3 regions of the Cupriavidus ulmosensis genome follow, and region 1 is predicted to be linked to each of the others. Evidence: predicted binding sites of a transcription regulator. Region 1 holds the regulator's gene; each other region holds the start of a gene.
The links. Region 1 encodes sigma-54, which starts transcription at its own class of promoters, with help from an activator protein. Its sites were predicted from a motif close to TGGCANGNAANCTGCTTT; they were not measured.
Positions count from the first base shown of each region.

Region 2: a site for sigma-54 is predicted at 2,629-2,646, ahead of ACWTPI_RS29320 (phenol hydroxylase subunit). Genes of this name have one in related genera too.
Region 3: a site for sigma-54 is predicted at 3,580-3,597, ahead of ACWTPI_RS20700 (ATP-NAD kinase family protein). Genes of this name have one in related genera too.

Region 1 is NZ_CDRMWP010000001.1:492,580-497,921, forward strand. Features, by position in the region: gene hprK (HPr(Ser) kinase/phosphatase) at 1-754, opposite strand, end outside; gene ptsN (PTS IIA-like nitrogen regulatory protein PtsN) at 833-1,288, opposite strand; gene hpf (ribosome hibernation-promoting factor, HPF/YfiA family) at 1,707-2,057, opposite strand; gene ACWTPI_RS02250 (RNA polymerase factor sigma-54) at 2,107-3,582, opposite strand; gene lptB (LPS export ABC transporter ATP-binding protein) at 3,716-4,504, opposite strand; gene lptA (lipopolysaccharide transport periplasmic protein LptA) at 4,539-5,183, opposite strand; gene lptC (LPS export ABC transporter periplasmic protein LptC) at 5,276-5,342, opposite strand, start outside.
Region 2 is NZ_CDRMWP010000002.1:2,170,283-2,175,624, forward strand. Features, by position in the region: gene ACWTPI_RS29305 (aromatic/alkene/methane monooxygenase hydroxylase/oxygenase subunit alpha) at 1-982, opposite strand, end outside; gene ACWTPI_RS29310 (MmoB/DmpM family protein) at 1,026-1,325, opposite strand; gene ACWTPI_RS29315 (aromatic/alkene monooxygenase hydroxylase subunit beta) at 1,336-2,328, opposite strand; gene ACWTPI_RS29320 (phenol hydroxylase subunit) at 2,391-2,594, opposite strand; gene poxR (phenol degradation transcriptional regulator PoxR) at 3,010-4,716, opposite strand; gene ACWTPI_RS29330 (patatin-like phospholipase family protein) at 4,942-5,342, shown strand, end outside.
Region 3 is NZ_CDRMWP010000002.1:167,342-172,683, reverse strand. Features, by position in the region: gene ACWTPI_RS20715 (acetoin dehydrogenase dihydrolipoyllysine-residue acetyltransferase subunit) at 1-358, opposite strand, end outside; gene ACWTPI_RS20710 (alpha-ketoacid dehydrogenase subunit beta) at 358-1,374, opposite strand; gene ACWTPI_RS20705 (thiamine pyrophosphate-dependent dehydrogenase E1 component subunit alpha) at 1,424-2,419, opposite strand; gene ACWTPI_RS20700 (ATP-NAD kinase family protein) at 2,431-3,543, opposite strand; gene ACWTPI_RS20695 (sigma-54-dependent Fis family transcriptional regulator) at 3,746-5,342, opposite strand, start outside.

The sequences.
Region 1 (5,342 bases):
GCAGGCGCTCGAACTCGCCGTCGTTGCGGCGCACGAGCTGCACCACCAGCTTCATCTTCATCTTCCGGCGCACCGCGGTCTCGCCGAAGATGGTCTTGATGTCGAGCAGGCCCAGTCCGCGCACCTCGAGCAGGTTCTGCAGCAGCGGCGGGCAGCGGCCTTCGATGAAGTCCGGCCCCAGGCGCACGAAGTCCACCGCGTCGTCGGCCACCAGCCCGTGTCCGCGCGAGATCAGTTCCAGGCCGAGCTCGCTCTTGCCCAGGCCCGACTCGCCCATGATCAGCACGCCCATGCCGAGGATGTCGAGGAACACGCCGTGCATGGTCACGCGCGGCGCGGAGATCCGCGAGAGATAGAGTCGCAGGTGGTCGATCACCGCGGCCGAGGACACCGGCGTGGTGAACAGCGGCGTGGACGAGCGCGTGCAGCGCAGTTCCAGGTCGGGCGGCGGCTCCATGCCGTCGGCGATCACCAGGAACGGCGGCTCGAGCAGGATCAGCTCGCCCATCTGGCGCTTGCGCATCTCGTCGTCGAGGCGCTGGTAGTAGGTGATCTCCGGCTTGCCGAGCACCTGGATCCGGTTCGGGTGGATCAGGTTCAGGTGGCCGACGAGGTCGGCGGCGGAGGTGGCTTCGCGCGCGAACTCGACGTCGAAGGCGCGGTCCGCGCCTTCCAGCCCAGCAACCCAGGAGAGTTTGATGTCGGCTGCGTTGTCGTCGAAGATCGACTGCGAGGTGACGCCAGTGAGTTCCATGCGGCTACTTTCGGGGGACGGGCTTTCAGGCCGGGCGGGCCGTCGCCCGGCGTGCCGGGTGGCGGCTGCCCAGGCGGATCAGGGATGCCATTGCGTCAGCAACTGGTGCACGGCATCGGAAGTGGGCAGGGTGGCGAGTCCTTCGCGCATCTCGCGGTCGGACAGCAGCTGGGCGATCTCGGAGAGGATTTCCAGGTGTTGCTGGGTGGCCTGCTCGGGCACCAGCAGGAAGATCAGCAGCGATACCGGCTTGCCGTCCGGCGACTCGAACGGGATCGGCTCGGCCAGGCGCATGAAGCCGGCCAGCGGCTGCTTCAGGCCCTTGATGCGGCCGTGCGGAATGGCCACGCCGGCGCCGAGGCCGGTCGAGCCCAGCGATTCGCGGGCAAACAGGTTGTCGGTCACGGTGGCGCGCGCTACGCCGTGGTTGTTCTCGAAGAGGAGCCCGGCCTGTTCGAACACCCGCTTCTTGCTGGTGACGCTGACGTCGAGGTTGATGTTGCCGGGTGGCAGCAATTTAGCCAAACGATTCATGTGGAATGCGCAGGTTTTTCTAGTAAGCAGGCCCGGGGCCGGCAGGGGGGCGCGCCAGGCAAAAAGGGGATGAAAAGGCTGGTGCCGGCTCATACCCGCATTGCACCGGTTGTCCCATGCCGGTGTCGGGCGTCTGGCCATTATAGAGCAGGCCCGCCCCCGCCTTGTGCATCGCAATAGCCCGTGCGCGGAAGCGGTGCCGCGCGCATGCCCGGAATCGCTGAACCACCGTTCATGTATTGCGCAGCATACACCGGCGGCGGGGCGTTGCGGAATCCCCTTGTGGCATTGCGCAACGGCCGCCGGCGCGAGGGTGGACACGAAAGCGGACGGCGCAAAAAAGCCGCGCAACGGGCGCGGCTTGTTCTGGTTCAAGGGACTGACACCGGCGGCCCCCTTGGCGGGCCGCCAGGCACGGTCATTGCTGCATCTGCGATGCGGCCATCTGGTACTTGACCGCGTCGCGGTCGTGGCTCTGCACGCGATCCTTGTGGCGAATCACCTGCCGGTCGAGCTTGTCGACCAGTGCGTCGATGGCGGCATACAGGTCTTCGTGATGCGCCTCGACAAAGATGTCCTTGCCCTTGAGATGTAGATTGATTTCCGCATACTGCCGCCGGTCCTTTTCTTTTGTATTGTCGACAGAGAGCAGCACGCTTACGCCAATGACTTGATCGAAATGCCTGACGATACGCTCCAGTTTCGTTTCCACGTACTCACGCAGCGGGGGCGTGATGTCCAAGTGGTGTCCACTGATCTTGAAGTTCATAGCGTTTCTCCTTCTGAAAGAGCCACACCAGGCAGGCGGTGCGGCTCGGCTACAAAGTCTTGCGGAGATTGACGGCAGGGATTTTCAGCGCTTCACGGTATTTGGCCACGGTTCGCCGGGCCACCACGAAGCCTTGCTCGCCGAGCAGTTCGGCGATCCTGCTGTCCGACAGGGGGTTCCTGGGGTCTTCGGCTCCTATGAGTTGCTTGATCAACGCCCTGATTGCCGTTGATGAGGCCGCGCCGCCGGTTTCCGTGGATACGTGACTGCCGAAGAAGTACTTCAGCTCGAAAGTCCCCATCGGCGTTGCCATGTATTTATTGGTTGTCACCCGAGAGATGGTGGACTCGTGTAAACCCAGTGTATCGGCAATCTCCCGCAAAACCAAGGGGCGCATCGCAATTTCCCCGTGGGTGAAGAAGTTCTTTTGACGTTCGACAATCGCTTGTGCGACGCGCAATATGGTGTCGAAGCGCTGCTGGATATTCTTGATGAGCCAGCGCGCTTCCTGCAGCTTCTGCTGCAGCCCGGCCGCGCCGGAGTCGCCTTTTGCGCCGCGCAGGATCTGCGCGTACATGTCGTTGATGCGTAGCCGCGGCATCACATCCGGGTTGAGCTGCGCGATCCAGCCGCCGCTCATTTTCCGCACGAACACGTCGGGCACGACGAAGTCGGCCTCGGGGCGGCTGTAGGCATGGCCGGGGTAGGGCGCGAGCGAGCGGATCAGCTCGTGCGCGGCCTTGAGGTCGGCCTCGTCGACCTGCAGCGCCTTCTTCAGGCGCGTGTAGTCGCGCACCGCGAGCAGTTCGAGATGGCTGGTGACGATGGTCAGGGCCAGCTCGCGCTGCGGATGCTTGAGCCGGCGCAGCTGCAGCGCCAGGCATTCGGCGGCGTTGCGCGCGCCCACGCCGGCGGGGTCGAAGCTCTGCAGCAGCGTGAGGATGGCGTGCACCTCGTCGAGCTCGAATTCGAGCTCCTCGGGCAGTTCCGTGCAGATTTCCTCGAGCGAGGCGCTCAGGTAGCCGTCGTCGTCGAGCGACTCGATCAGGAAGATGGCCAGGCCCTTGTCGCGCATGGAGATCTTCAGCGGGGCGAGCTGCTCCATCAGGTGCTCGCGCAGCGTGGGCTCCGCGTCGCGCAACTGCATCGGGGTCTTTTCGTCCTCGTCGCCTTGCGGGCGGCGGGCGAAGTCGTCCAGGCTCCAGTCGTTGCCGTAGTCCTCGCCGCTGTCGCTGTAGCTGTCCTCGCTGTCGGCGGCGCCGTCGGCGCGGTTCTCGCTGGTGCCCTGGCCGTCGGCGGGGGCCGGCGCGGGCGCGCTCTGCAGGTTGACCGAGCCGTCGGCGGCCACGCGCAGCGGGCTTTCGATCCAGTCGTTCTCGCGTTCGAGCAGCGGATTCTCGGTCAGGGCCTGTTCCACTTCCTGCTGCAGTTCGAGCGTGGACAGTTGCAGCAGGCGGATCGACTGCTGGAGTTGCGGCGTGAGCGCGAGATGTTGCGAGAGGCGGAGCTGTAGCGACGGTTTCATGCGAGCTATTTTATGCCCAACTTCCGTACTGGTGGAACGGAAATTGCTATCGCTGGCGTCGCCGTGATCGTTTGCGGGGCGAAAGGCGGCATGAACGCCGCCTCGCGGGTGTCCCCGCGTGCCCCTCCCGCGGCTACATGCGGAAGTTCTCGCCCAGGTAGACCTTGCGCACCGACTCATTGGCGATGATGTCTTCCGGCTGTCCGGACGCCAGCACCGTGCCTTCGCTGATGATGTAGGCGTGGTCGCAGATGCCCAGGGTCTCGCGCACGTTGTGGTCGGTGATCAGCACGCCGATGTTGCGCGCCTTGAGGAAGCTGACGATGCGCTGGATCTCGCCCACCGCGATCGGGTCCACGCCGGCGAACGGCTCGTCGAGCAGGATGAAGCGCGGCGCGGAGGCCAGCGCGCGCGCGATTTCCACGCGGCGGCGCTCGCCGCCCGACAGCGACAGCGCCGGGTTGTCGCGCAGGTGGGCGATCTGCAGGTCGTCGAGCAGGGTGTCCAGGCGCCGCTCGATCTCGGCCTTGGCCAGCGGCTTGCCGTCGTGGACCTGCAATTCCAGCACGGCGCGGATGTTCTCCTGCACGTTGAGCTTGCGGAACACCGACGCTTCCTGCGGCAGGTAGGACAGGCCCATGCGGGCGCGCTCGTGGATGGCCAGGCCGCTGATGTGCTTGTCGTCGAGCACGATGTCGCCCTCGTCCAGCGCCACCAGCCCGACGATCATGTAGAACGAGGTGGTCTTGCCCGCGCCGTTGGGGCCGAGCAGGCCCACCACCTCGCCGCTCTTCACGTCGAGCGACACGTCCTTGACCACCGTGCGCGAGCCGTAGCGCTTCTTCAGGTGGCGCACGACGAGCGTGCTGCTTTCGGTCAGGACGTTGGTCGCGGACGACGGTTCGGTCAAGGTAGCGGTCATGAAGGCGTGAATCCGTGGGTCGGCTGCGGCGGGGTCAGGGGGCGGCGGGGGCCGGCGCGGGCTTGAGCGGCAGCGCGCTGGCGGCGGCGCCGCTGGCGGGCTGCTCCTGGCGCGGCGACAGCACCGCGCGCACGCGCCCTGACGGGCTGCCCGCGGTGGCGTTGTCGGTGCCGCCGGTGGCCGTGTAGAACTCGTTGCGGCTGTCGTAGGTGATCACCGCGCCGCGGATCTCGTCGATCAGCTTGGCGCCGGCCAGGCGCGCCATGCGGGCGTGGCCGATCAGCTTGGACAGGTCCTGCTTGCCGTCGGACTCGATGCGGTCGCCCCAGCCGTCGATGTATTCATCGACGTTGTCGCGCTTCTGGCGGATGTAGGCCTGCTTGCCGCCCTTGGAGGTGGCCACCGCGTACTGGTAGCCCTCGGGGTCGGTGCGCACTTCCGCCGCGTCCGACTTCAGCACCATCGTGCCCTTGGTCAGCACCACGTTGCCGGTCAGTACGTACACCTGCTTGACGTCGTCGTAGCTGGCGTTGTCGGCCTCCAGCACTAGCGGCTTGTCGCGGTCGGCCTTCTCGGCGCGGGCCGGCGCGACCAGCGCCAGGCCGAGGAGGGCCGCGGCCGTCATCAGGGCAGCCGTGCCGCGGCGGCGACAGGACGATGTCGTCAGGAATGGATTCATATTGGCGTGGTGGCGGTTGGCGCGGACGGCTGTGGCCCGCGGGCGGCTTCGTTTCTCTGGCGGTTTCCGGGTGGGGCCACGTCAGGCCCTGCTCACGGCCTGGCCGCGGGGCTGGCCGGCGGCGGGACCGTGATGATGGTGCCGTGTACGTTACCCAGC
Region 2 (5,342 bases), on a different contig from region 1:
CCTTGGTGCGGGTGGCGGCCTCGTGGTGCTTCGGCATGCGCAGGCCGTAGCGCTCCAGATCGCGGAACAGCGCGCCGCCGGCCTGCTCGAAGTACATCTCCCAGGCCTCGGCCCACGACATCACGCGGCGCGGCAGCATGTAGTCCATCATCATGCCGACCAGCGTGAGCAGGCGGAAGCCGCGCCAGAACCATTTGTCCAGCCACTTCTGCAGGATGGGGATGTTGCCGGGGTCCTGCTGGCACAGGAACTTCACCACTTCCAGGCCCAGCGTCATGTGGCGCGACTCGTCCGACTGCGCCGAGAAGCCGAACGTCACCGTGGCCATGTCGCCGTTGTAGGCCGCGCCCGACATGAAGGGCATGAACAGCAGGTTGGTCAGCACGTACTCGAACGAGAACGAGATCGCGGTGATGAACTCGAACGGCCCCGCGCTCATGGCGTCCTCGAAATACGACTTGGGCACCGACAGGTACCAGACCCGGTCGTGCATGTGGCGCCATTCGCCGAAACCGTGGAAATACTTGTTGTAGACCGACATCGTGTGCAGTTGCGTCTGCGCGTGGCGCAGCTCGTCGACGGACTGCATCTGCGCCGCCACGCGCGCGCCGGCGCCGCGGAAATGGCGCCCGAGATGGGCGTAGCCGCGGTGCGCGGCGTACTCCAGCGGCGTCACGCCGGTCAGGAACAGGCGCAGCGCGTTCAGGTAGCGCGGGTCGGAGACGTTGAGGTGGCCGTTGTTCTGCACGAAGGAGTCGATGATCGCGTACAGCTTGCGCTCCTTCTCCGACTGGTATTTCCAGTAGGCGTCCATCGTCATGCGGAACGGGTCCTCCCACTGGTCCCAGTCGTGGATCTTGATGCCCTCGTACTTGTCGTAGGGAAAGACCTTGTCCATCGGCTCGTAGGTGGTCTCCCAGCCGAGGTCGCGCGTCATCGTCGCGTATTTCTCGCGCAGGTTGAGCTTCTTGCGTGCGTCCATGATGTCTCCGTTATGCTTGCCCGCCGCCGGCGCGGCGGTGAATTCAGTCGTTCCAGCGCAGCGTGAAGGCGTCGTCGTCCTCGTCGATGTTGCCGCACAGCGAGATCAGGTTGAGGTGGATCTCCTGCAGGTCCCAGTCGCGGCCGAGCTTGTCCGAGACCAGCGCGCGCACGATGGTGAGGTGCCCCGGCGCGTCGATCTTCACCATCGCGGGAAAGCGCGACACCACGGCGTGCGGGTTGGCCTCGGTGATGGCGTCGATGATGGGGCGGGTGTCGTCGTTGCTCTGCAGCGCTATGTAGACGTTGGAGACGTTGGAGACGTTGGCGGTATTGGCGGTCATGGCGCGCTCCTCAGTCCAGGCCGAGCTTGCGCAGGCGCACGTCGAACTGCTCCAGGCACAGCGCCACGGCCTGCTCGCCGCCGGCGCCCAGCAGCGTGTCCGCCACCGGCACCAGCGCGGCGCCGGCCTGCGCGCGCGCGCCGCGCGCCCAGCCCGCCAGCAACGCGCGGTTGGCCTCCGACTCGGCCGCCGCGGTCTGCACCACGGCGTCGACCCAGCGCGCGTGTTCCTCGCGCCAGTCGTTCATGAACTCGGTCAGCACCGCCAGCCCGGTGCCGCAGGCGCGCGCGATGGCGGCGTCGGCGTGCTGGTACACCAGCGGATAGAGCAGGCCGTCGAGCACCAGGTTCTGGGTGACGAAGGTCTCGAACCAGTCCTCGATCACGAAGCTGTGCTCGACCATGCGGCGCAGCGGCTGCCACGCCGGGCTGTCCAGCCAGGCCGCCCTGGCGCGCTCCAGCGCCGCGCCGGTATTGCCGTCGAGCAGCATGCCGATGCGCGACAGGTACTGCGCGATGCCGAGCCGGTCCATCGCGCAATAGGTGCAGGCCTGCGTGATGGCGGTGCCCCAGCCGTAGTCGGCGCAATAGAAATTGTTCATGTTGGCGCCCCACTCCACGTGGCGCAGCGGCAGCAGGCCGTCGGCCAGGCGCTCCCGCCATTCGGCCGGCAGCGCCTGCAGCAGGCCGCGCTTTTCCACGAAGGCGAAGCTTTTCTCGGTGGCGTCCTGCTGGCGGCCGCGCGCGCCGACGTAGGCGCCGTAGTAGTACTGGCGCGGGTCCTTGAGCGCGTACCAGTCCGCCATGACGATGGCGGTGCGGCTCTTGTCGTAGAGCGCGTGGCCCGGGTCCCAGGTGGGGCGGTAGTGGAAGTTGACCTCCGACTGCACGTCGTAGGTGGCCTCCTGGTAGCGCGACGCGGGCTTGTCGCCGAAGCGGCGCGCCACGTGGCCGTAGGTCTGGCGCAGCGGCTCGATCTGCCGGGTCTTGATGTCGACTTGCATGGCTGGGTCTCCTGGGTCCTGCTGTTCTCGATGTTCCTGGTGTTCCGGTTTCGGGCGGGCGCTCAGGCGTCCGGTTCGGGCGGGAGGAAGCGCACGCGGTTGACGCTGCAGAACGCCTCGAACATCGGCTCGGGCATGATCAGCTCGACGTTGAGCCCGGGGTCCGCCACGCAGAAGGCGAACTGCACGAAGCCCGCCGGCGTGCGGCCGTCCACGCGCACGTAGCGCGGCACGGCTTCGAACAGGGGGACCGACTGGTTGATCATGGCGCGCTCCTCGGGTTGGCTGGCACGCAGCTCCATTGCGAAGAGCGTGCCAGCCGGCGCGAAGCACGGCGGCGCAAGGGCCGGCGGCCCGGAGCGCGGCGTTGCCCGCGCGTTTACCCGCACGGGAGCGGCGGCGGCGCGTCGATGAATTGATCAAGCCCGCGGCCGGGCTTGATCAAATGGTGAAAAGCCGCGTGGGGCGGGCGTTTGCGGGCGGCGCGCGCGGGCTGTGCGCTGCAACAGGCGGCGCCGCGCGGGACAGCGCGAACGATGGCGCGAACGGGGAGGAACGCAGCATGCGCCGCAGCAAGCCGCGCCGGGCGGCCGCGCGGCGCGCCGCGGGGGATGGATCAAATGGTGAAAGCGCGGCCGGGCACGTGGCAAGGCACGCGCCGGCCACGCGGACCGGCCCGCCTCAGTTGCCGCGGCCGCCGCGGTTCTTCCAGCGGTAGGCCAGTTGCGGCCGGGTGATGCCGAGCAGGCGCGCGGCCTGGCTCAGGTTGCCGTCGGCGCGCGCCATCGCGGCCTCCATCAGCACGGTCTCCACGTCGCCCAGCGCGAGCTGCTGCTCGGCCATGTGGTCGAGCAGGCCGTGCACCGCCGCTTCGCGCAGGGCCGGCAGCGTGCCGCCGGCGCCCAGGCGCGGCGCGGTGTCCATGCCGGCCTGCGCGCCCGCGGGCAGGAACAGGTGGTCGGCGGAGATCAGGCCGCCGTTGCCGGCCAGGATCACGCCGCGCTCGATCACGTTCTCCAGCTCGCGCACGTTGCCGGGCCAGTCGTGGCGGCGCAGCTCGGCCAGCGCGCGGTCGGTGATGCCGACGATCTTCTTGCCGTGGCGCGCGCCGCAGCGGGCCACGAAGCGCTCCGCCAGCAGGCGGATGTCGTCGAGCCGCTCGCGCAGCGGCGGGATGGTGACGGGATAGACGTTGAGGCGGTAGTACAGGTCCTTGCGGAAGGTGCCGGCCTTGACCGCCTCGGCCAGGTCCACGTTGGTGGCGGCCACCAGCCGCACGTCCACGCGGCGCGGCGCGGCGCCGCCCACGCGCTCCACCTCGCCTTCCTGCAGCACGCGCAGCAGCTTGGACTGCGCCGGCAGCGACAGCTCGCCCAGCTCGTCGAGGAACAAGGTGCCGCCGTGCGCGCGCTCGAAGCGGCCCGGGCGCGACTGGTGCGCGCCGGTGAAGGCGCCCTTGTCCACGCCGAACAGCTCGGACTCGACCAGCTCGTCGGGGATCGCCGCGCAGTTGACCGCCACGAAGGGCTTGTCGGCGCGCGCGCTCACGCTGTGCAGCGCCTGCGCGAAGCGCTCCTTGCCGACCCCGGTCTCGCCCAGCAGCAGCACCGTCACGTTGCTGGCCGCGGCGCGCTGCAGCAGGCCCCAGGCGGCGCGGAACCCGGGCGAGCAGCCCACCAGGTCGGCGGGCTTGCCGTCGCCGCGCTGGAGCGCGCGCAGGTGCTCGACCTCGCTCTGCAGCTCCAGGATGGTCTCGATCACCGGGTCGGGCTGGTACAGCGCCAGCACCGCGGCGCCGTCCTCCCACGCTTCCAGCGGCTTGCCGACGATGCGGCAGTGCGCATGGCCGCAGGCCACGCACTCCACCTCGCGGTAGAGGATGGTGCGGCCCATCAGCGCCGAGGTGTAGCCGGTGGCGTAGCCGATCTGCATCCAGCACGCGGGCGCGTCGACGATGCCGAACAGCTGCCGGTGCACGTCGCCCTCGAACGAGTCTTCCCACAGGAACTCGCCGTCGTAGATGCCGGCGGCGATGTCGATGTCCACCTTGACCGGCGTCACCCGCACCACGCCTTCGATGGTGTGCAGGCAGGGCCCGATCTCCAGCAGCCCGAAGTCGCTCTGGTTGGGCCGCAGCTTCTTGGCCAGCTCGGCGTCGCGCAGGCCGGAATGGAAGCCCATGCGCATGAACAGGCCGCGCGCGCGCTCCATGCCCAGCGTATCCACCAATTCCTTGCGCAGCGCGCCCAGCGACGCGGTGTGCAGCAGGATCATGCGCTGCTCGTCCAGCCAGATGGAGCCCTCCTCCATCGCGAAGCGCAGGCGGCGGGCGAGATTGGCCAGGCCATCGCGCATGGTGGCCGAGAATTTGTCGGTCGAACTGCTCATCGTCTCCTCTCCTGGCGGCCGGAAAAGCAGGCGCGCTCGTGCTTTTTCCGGCACGGTACGCACATTATGTGCCATCGCTGCCGCCCGCCGCGCGCGACGGCTGTCCAGCCGGCCCGATGTCGCCTATGCTGTCCATTGCAGGCGTGCCGGGCCGGTCCCGGCCTGATTCCCGATTCCCGGTTGCCTCTTCCCGATTCCCGGCGTTGTTGCTCTGCACCACGAGACATGGAAAAAACCGCATTCGTCTTTGCCGGCGGCGGCAGCCTCGGCGCCATCGAGGCCGGCATGCTGCGCGAGCTGGTGGCCTGGGGCATCAAGCCCGACATGGTCATCGGCGCCTCGGCCGGCGCCATCAACGGCGCCTATTACGCCTGCAACCCGCACGCGGCGGGCACCACCAGGCTCGAATCGCTGTGGCGCGGCCTGCGCCGCGCGGAGGTGATGCCGTGGTCGTGGCGCAGCCTGTTCGGCATGCTGCGCGGCCAGCGCGGCCATCTGGTGGAGTCGCACGCGCTGCAGCGCCTGCTGTCGCGCCATTTCGGCGACATGCCGCTGGAGCAGGCCGAGCTGCCGCTGTACGTGGTCGCCACCGACATGCAGGACGGCGCGGAGGTGGTGCTGTCCTC
Region 3 (5,342 bases), on a different contig from region 1:
TGCCGTCGATGTCGATGAACTGGTACGCGGCGGCGCCCGCTTCGGCGTCGTCTTCATCGGCGGCGGGGGTTTCGTACGCGGCCACGTAGGCGTCGATCTCGGCGTCACTGACCTCGGGCGGGGCCAGCACGCCGAGCAGCGCCTTGACCGGCAGCACGTCGCCCACGGCGGCGACCTTGCGGCGCAGCGTGCCGGCGTCGGGCGCTTCCACGGCGTTGGCGATCTTGTCGGTTTCCACGTCGAGGATGGGCATGCCCACGGTGATCTGCGCGCCCTCTTCCACCAGCCAGTCGTTGATGGTGCCTTCTTTCATCGACAGGCCCCATTTGGGCATGACGATCGGGGTGATCTCGGCCATCAGTGTTTTCCTCCCTTCACGGTCTTGCGCGCGGCCTCGGCGATCTGCGCCGCGCTGGGGATATAGAGGTCTTCCAGCGCGGGCGAGAACGGCACCGGCGTGTGCGGCGGGCACACCATCTCGATGCCGGCCTTGAGCGCGCCGAAAGCCCGCTGCGCGACCTGCGCGGCAATGTCGGTGGCGATGTTGCAGCGCGGGCTGGCTTCGTCCACCACCACCAGGCGGCCGGTGTTTTCCACGGTCTCCAGCACGGTGTCGATGTCCAGCGGCGACAGGCTGCGCAGGTCCACCACCTCGGCCTCGATGCCTTCCTTGGCCAGCGTGGCGGCGGCTTCCAGCGCGCGGTGCACCATCAGGCCATAGGTGACGATCGAAACATCCTTGCCGTCGCGCACGATATTGGCCTCGCCGAACGGAATCGCGTACGAGTTCTCCGGCACCTCGCCTTCGAAGCCGTACAGGTTCTTGTGCTCGCAGAAGATGACGGGGTCGTTGTCGCGGATGGCCTGGATCAGCAGGCCCTTGGTGTCGTAGGGCGTGGACGGGCACACCACCTTGAGCCCCGGGATGTGCGTGAACAGCGGCGTGAGCATCTGGCTGTGCTGGGCCGCCGCGCGAAAGCCCGCGCCGACCATCGCGCGGATCACCACCGGCGTCTCGGCCTTGCCGCCGAACATGTAGCGGAACTTGGCGGCCTGGTTGAAGATCTGGTCGAAGCACACGCCCATGAAGTCGATGAACATCAGCTCGGCGATGGGGCGCATGCCGCAGGCCGCCGCGCCGATGGCCGCGCCGACGTAGGCGGACTCGGACAGCGGCGTGTCGAGCAGGCGGTCGCCGTGCTTGGCGTAGAGGCCCTTGGTGACGCCGAGCACGCCGCCCCAGGCGTCCTTCTCGCCGTCCGCGCCGGCGCCGCCGACGATATCCTCGCCGAGCATGATCACGCTCGGGTCACGGGTCATTTCCTGGTCGATCGCTTCGTTGATCGCCAGCTTCATGCTGAGTTTGCGGGACATGGTGTGGTCTCCTGTCTGTGCTGTTCGTGCGGTCCGGTCTGCGATGCGCTCAGTAGCTGACGTAGACGTCGGTGAGCAGGTCGGCGGCGGTGGGGAACGGCGCAGCCTTGGCCTGCTGCACGGCGTCCTCGATCAGCGCGGCGACCTGCTCGTCGATGGCCTTCAGTTCTTCGGGGGCGATCACGCCGGCCTGCGTCACGGTGGCGGCGAATTTCTTCAGGCAGTCCTTGTTGGCGCGGATGTCGTCGAGCTCGCCGCTAGCGCGGTAGGTCTGCGCGTCGCCCTCGAAATGGCCGTAGAAGCGCACCATCTTGCATTCGAGCAGCGCGGGGCCACCGCCTTCGCGGGCACGTTTGATGACTTCGCCGGCGGCCTCGTGCACGGCGAAGAAGTCGGTGCCGTCCACGGTCACGCCGGGAATGCCGAAGCCGGCGGCGCGGTCGACGTAGCTGTCCACGGCGGTGCCGTACTCGCGCGCGGTGGACTCGGCGTAGCCGTTGTTCTCGATCACGAAGATCACCGGCAGGTTCCACACGGCGGCCAGATTCAGGCTTTCGAGGAAGGTGCCCTGGTTGGAGGCGCCGTCGCCGGCGAACGTGATGCCGACCTCGCCCTTGCCGCGGAACTTGGCGGCCAGCGCGGCGCCGCAGATCAGCGGCGCGCCCGCGCCGAGAATGCCGTTGGCGCCCATCATGCCCTTGGACAGGTCGGCGATATGCATGGAGCCGCCCTTGCCGTTGCACGAGCCGCCCTTGCGGCCGTAGATCTCCTTCATCATCGCCGCCGGATCCACGCCCTTGGCGATGCAGTGGCCGTGGCCGCGGTGCGTGCTGGCAATGCGGTCGCCGTCGCCGAGGTGATGCAGGATGCCGACGCCGGCGGCTTCCTCGCCGGCGTAGAGGTGGACGAAGCCGGGAATGTCGCCGCGGCCGAAGTCCACGTGCAGGCGCTCCTCGAAATCGCGGATGGTGCGCATGCGGCGGTACACGGCGAGCAGGTCTTCCTTGCCGAGCGGCAAGGTGTGCTGGCTGGCTGGGGTGGTCATGGCTGTCTCCTTCATGGTTTTGTGGCAGCGGTAAGGCTATCGGCAAGCGTTGGCGGGCAGGAAGCGGGCGGCGGCGCGCGCCCGCAGCGCATCAGCCCGGCGGCGGCGGCGTAGCGCATGCAGGCGGCCACGTCGAGGCTGAGGAAGGCGCGCTCGCGCAGCGTCACGGTGACTTCGTCGCGCGCGCCGAACACCAGCTCGCGCTCGCCGTCCAGCGCGACGATGCCGCTGCGCTGGCGCACGCGGTGCGGCACGCCGTCGGCGAGGCGCTCCCAGCCGGCGATGGGCACGGCGCTGAGCAGCCCGGGCGCGATCGGCGCGCGCAGGTCGAAGCGGCCCTCGCCGGCGGCGGCAAGCTCGATGGCGAGGCCGCCGGGCTCGTGGCGCCCGACCGGCTCGAGCAGCCCGCCGATGGCGGACAGGCCGATGGCCTGCGGATCGGCGAAGGCGAGGTACACGGCGCCGAGCGTCTCGGTCTTCCACAACGCGCGCGCGCCGATGAAATGCTCGTGCGAGATCACGGCGTCCACCAGGGCGATGTCGTGGCGCACTTCGTGTTCGCCGGCGATGCGGACGTCGAGCCGCTTGTTGGCGGCCAGCGCCTGCGCGGCGGGAATGCGCCCGCTGGCGAACAGGCCGGTGGCGAGGCCGGTGATGGTGGCCTCGCGCATTTCGGGATAGGCGTTGTTGGTGCCGGTGGAGATGCCGGCAATCGGCACGCGGCCGCATTCGCGCACCACCGCGCGATGGGTGCCGTCGCCGCCGAGCACGATGATGGCGGCCACGCCCGCCTCGCGCATCATGCGCGCGGCCTGGAAGGTGTCGTCCACGCGCGCGGTGACGGGCATGTCGAGGTAGGCCACTTCGGGCAGCGCGGCGTCCGGCCCCTGGCGGCGCGTCAGGTGGCGCGCCAACAGCACGCGCATGCCTTCGCGGTCCGGCATCATCAGCACGCGGCCCACGCCGCAGGCGGCGAGCGCGGCCAGCAGGCGCAGCACGATGTTGACGCGGTCGGCCAGCTGCAGCGTATTGGCGTTGGCGATCACGCGGCGGATGTCGCGCGCCGAGATCGGATTGGCGATGATGCCCACCAGCGGCCGCGCGGCCAGCGTCTGCTCACCCATGCCTGGTCTCCTGCCGTTTTATCTTGTGGCAGGCATATCGCAATGGGCGTGCCACCCGGCGCACACGCGGGCGAGGCAGCAAAAGCGCGGAAAAATTGCGGGATTACCCGCAGAAAAAACGGCTGCCGGCGAGACAGCCGGGGCCGCGCTGTGACAGGTGTCACAGCATCAGGTGTCAAGCCGCGCGACACCTGTCGCGCGGTCAGTGCGGCGCGTCGCGCTGGTTGGGCGAGGCGATGCCATAGCGCGCCATGCGGCGGTACAGCGTCATGCGGCTCACGCCGATCTGGCGCGCCACCGCGCTGAGGTTCCAGCCCGCCGCGCGCAGGTACTGCATCAGCAGCATGCCTTCGGGCGGAAGCTGGTGCGGATCGAAGTGCGGATCAGAGTGCGGACCGGGGCCGGCGACCGGCGCCGGCTGGACCGCTGGCGCCGCCGCGCCGGCAGGCGGCAGCGCGGGCGCCAGCAAACCCGGTTGCCGCGGTGCGGCGCCGATGCCTTCGGGCAGGTCTTCCACTTCGACATGGCCGCCGGTGCAGACCGCGCGCGCGTATTCGAGCGCGTTGCGCAGTTCGCGCAGGTTGCCGGGCCACGCATGCGCATGCAGGCGCGCGCGCGCCGCCGGCGACAGGCTGACGGTGGCACTGACGGCGCCGCCGCCCGCGCCGAGCATCTTGCCGATCAGCCAGTCCAGGTCGGTGCGCTCGCGCAGCGGCGGCAGCACGAGGCGCGCGCCGTTGAGACGGTAATACAGGTCTTCGCGGAAGCGCCCGCTGCTCACCAGTTGATCCAGCGGATGGTGCGTGGCGGAAATCACGCGCACGTTGACCGGCACCGGCCGCGCGGCGCCGATGGCCAGCACCTCGCCTTCGGCCAGCACGCGCAGCAGGCGCGATTGCAGCTCGCGCGGCATGTCGCCGATCTCGTCGAGGAACAGCGTGCCGCCGTCCGCTTCCTGGATCAGGCCGCGCTTGGCGCGCGGGCCGGCGCCGGAGAAGCTGTTGGGCAGGTGGCCGAACAGTTCGCTCTCGATCAGCGTCTCGGGAATCGCCGCGCAGTTGACCGCCACGAACGGCCCGCCGCGGCGCGCGCTGGCCTGGTGCAGCGCCTTGGCGAGGTATTCCTTGCCGCTGCCGGTCTCGCCGTTGATCAGCAGGTTGATCGGCGAATCCACCAGCCGGGCGGCGCGCTGCAATTGCTGCTGCAGCGCGGCATCGCCGCCGCACAGGGCGGCCAGCGGCGCCTGCAGCGGCGCGCCGCGCGCCACCACGGCCGGCTGCCAGCGCGGCGCCGGCGGCATCACGCTCAGGTAGAGCCGCCTGCCGCTGCGCGACAGCGCCAGCGCGCGCTGCTCGCTCGGGCGCGAATGGACGAAGCGGCCGAGCTCGTCCAGGCGGGCGTCGAACAGCGCCTCGAAGGCCATGCCCAGCACCGGCGCGCCCGATACGGTCGATACGGTCGATACGGTCGATACGCTCGATACGCCGCCGCCCGCGCCAAGCTCGGCCTCCAGCATCTGCTGCGCGCGCCGGTTGTGGCCGCTCACGCGGCCGGCGGCGTCGAGCGCGAGCAGGTATTCCGGGTTCACGTCGACGAATTCCGGCGCCGCGTCGAGCTTGAGGATCCAGTCCTCGCGGTGGCTGCGCAGGAAGCTGGCGTTCTCGATGTGGCTGGCGTAGATGCGCACCATCTGCAGCGCCAGCCCCTGGCTGTCCTTGGCCTGCGGCGAGGTCAGCGCGGAGATGTCGAGGATGGCGCAGAGGCTGCCGTGCGAGTCGAACAGCGGCGCGGCGGTGCAG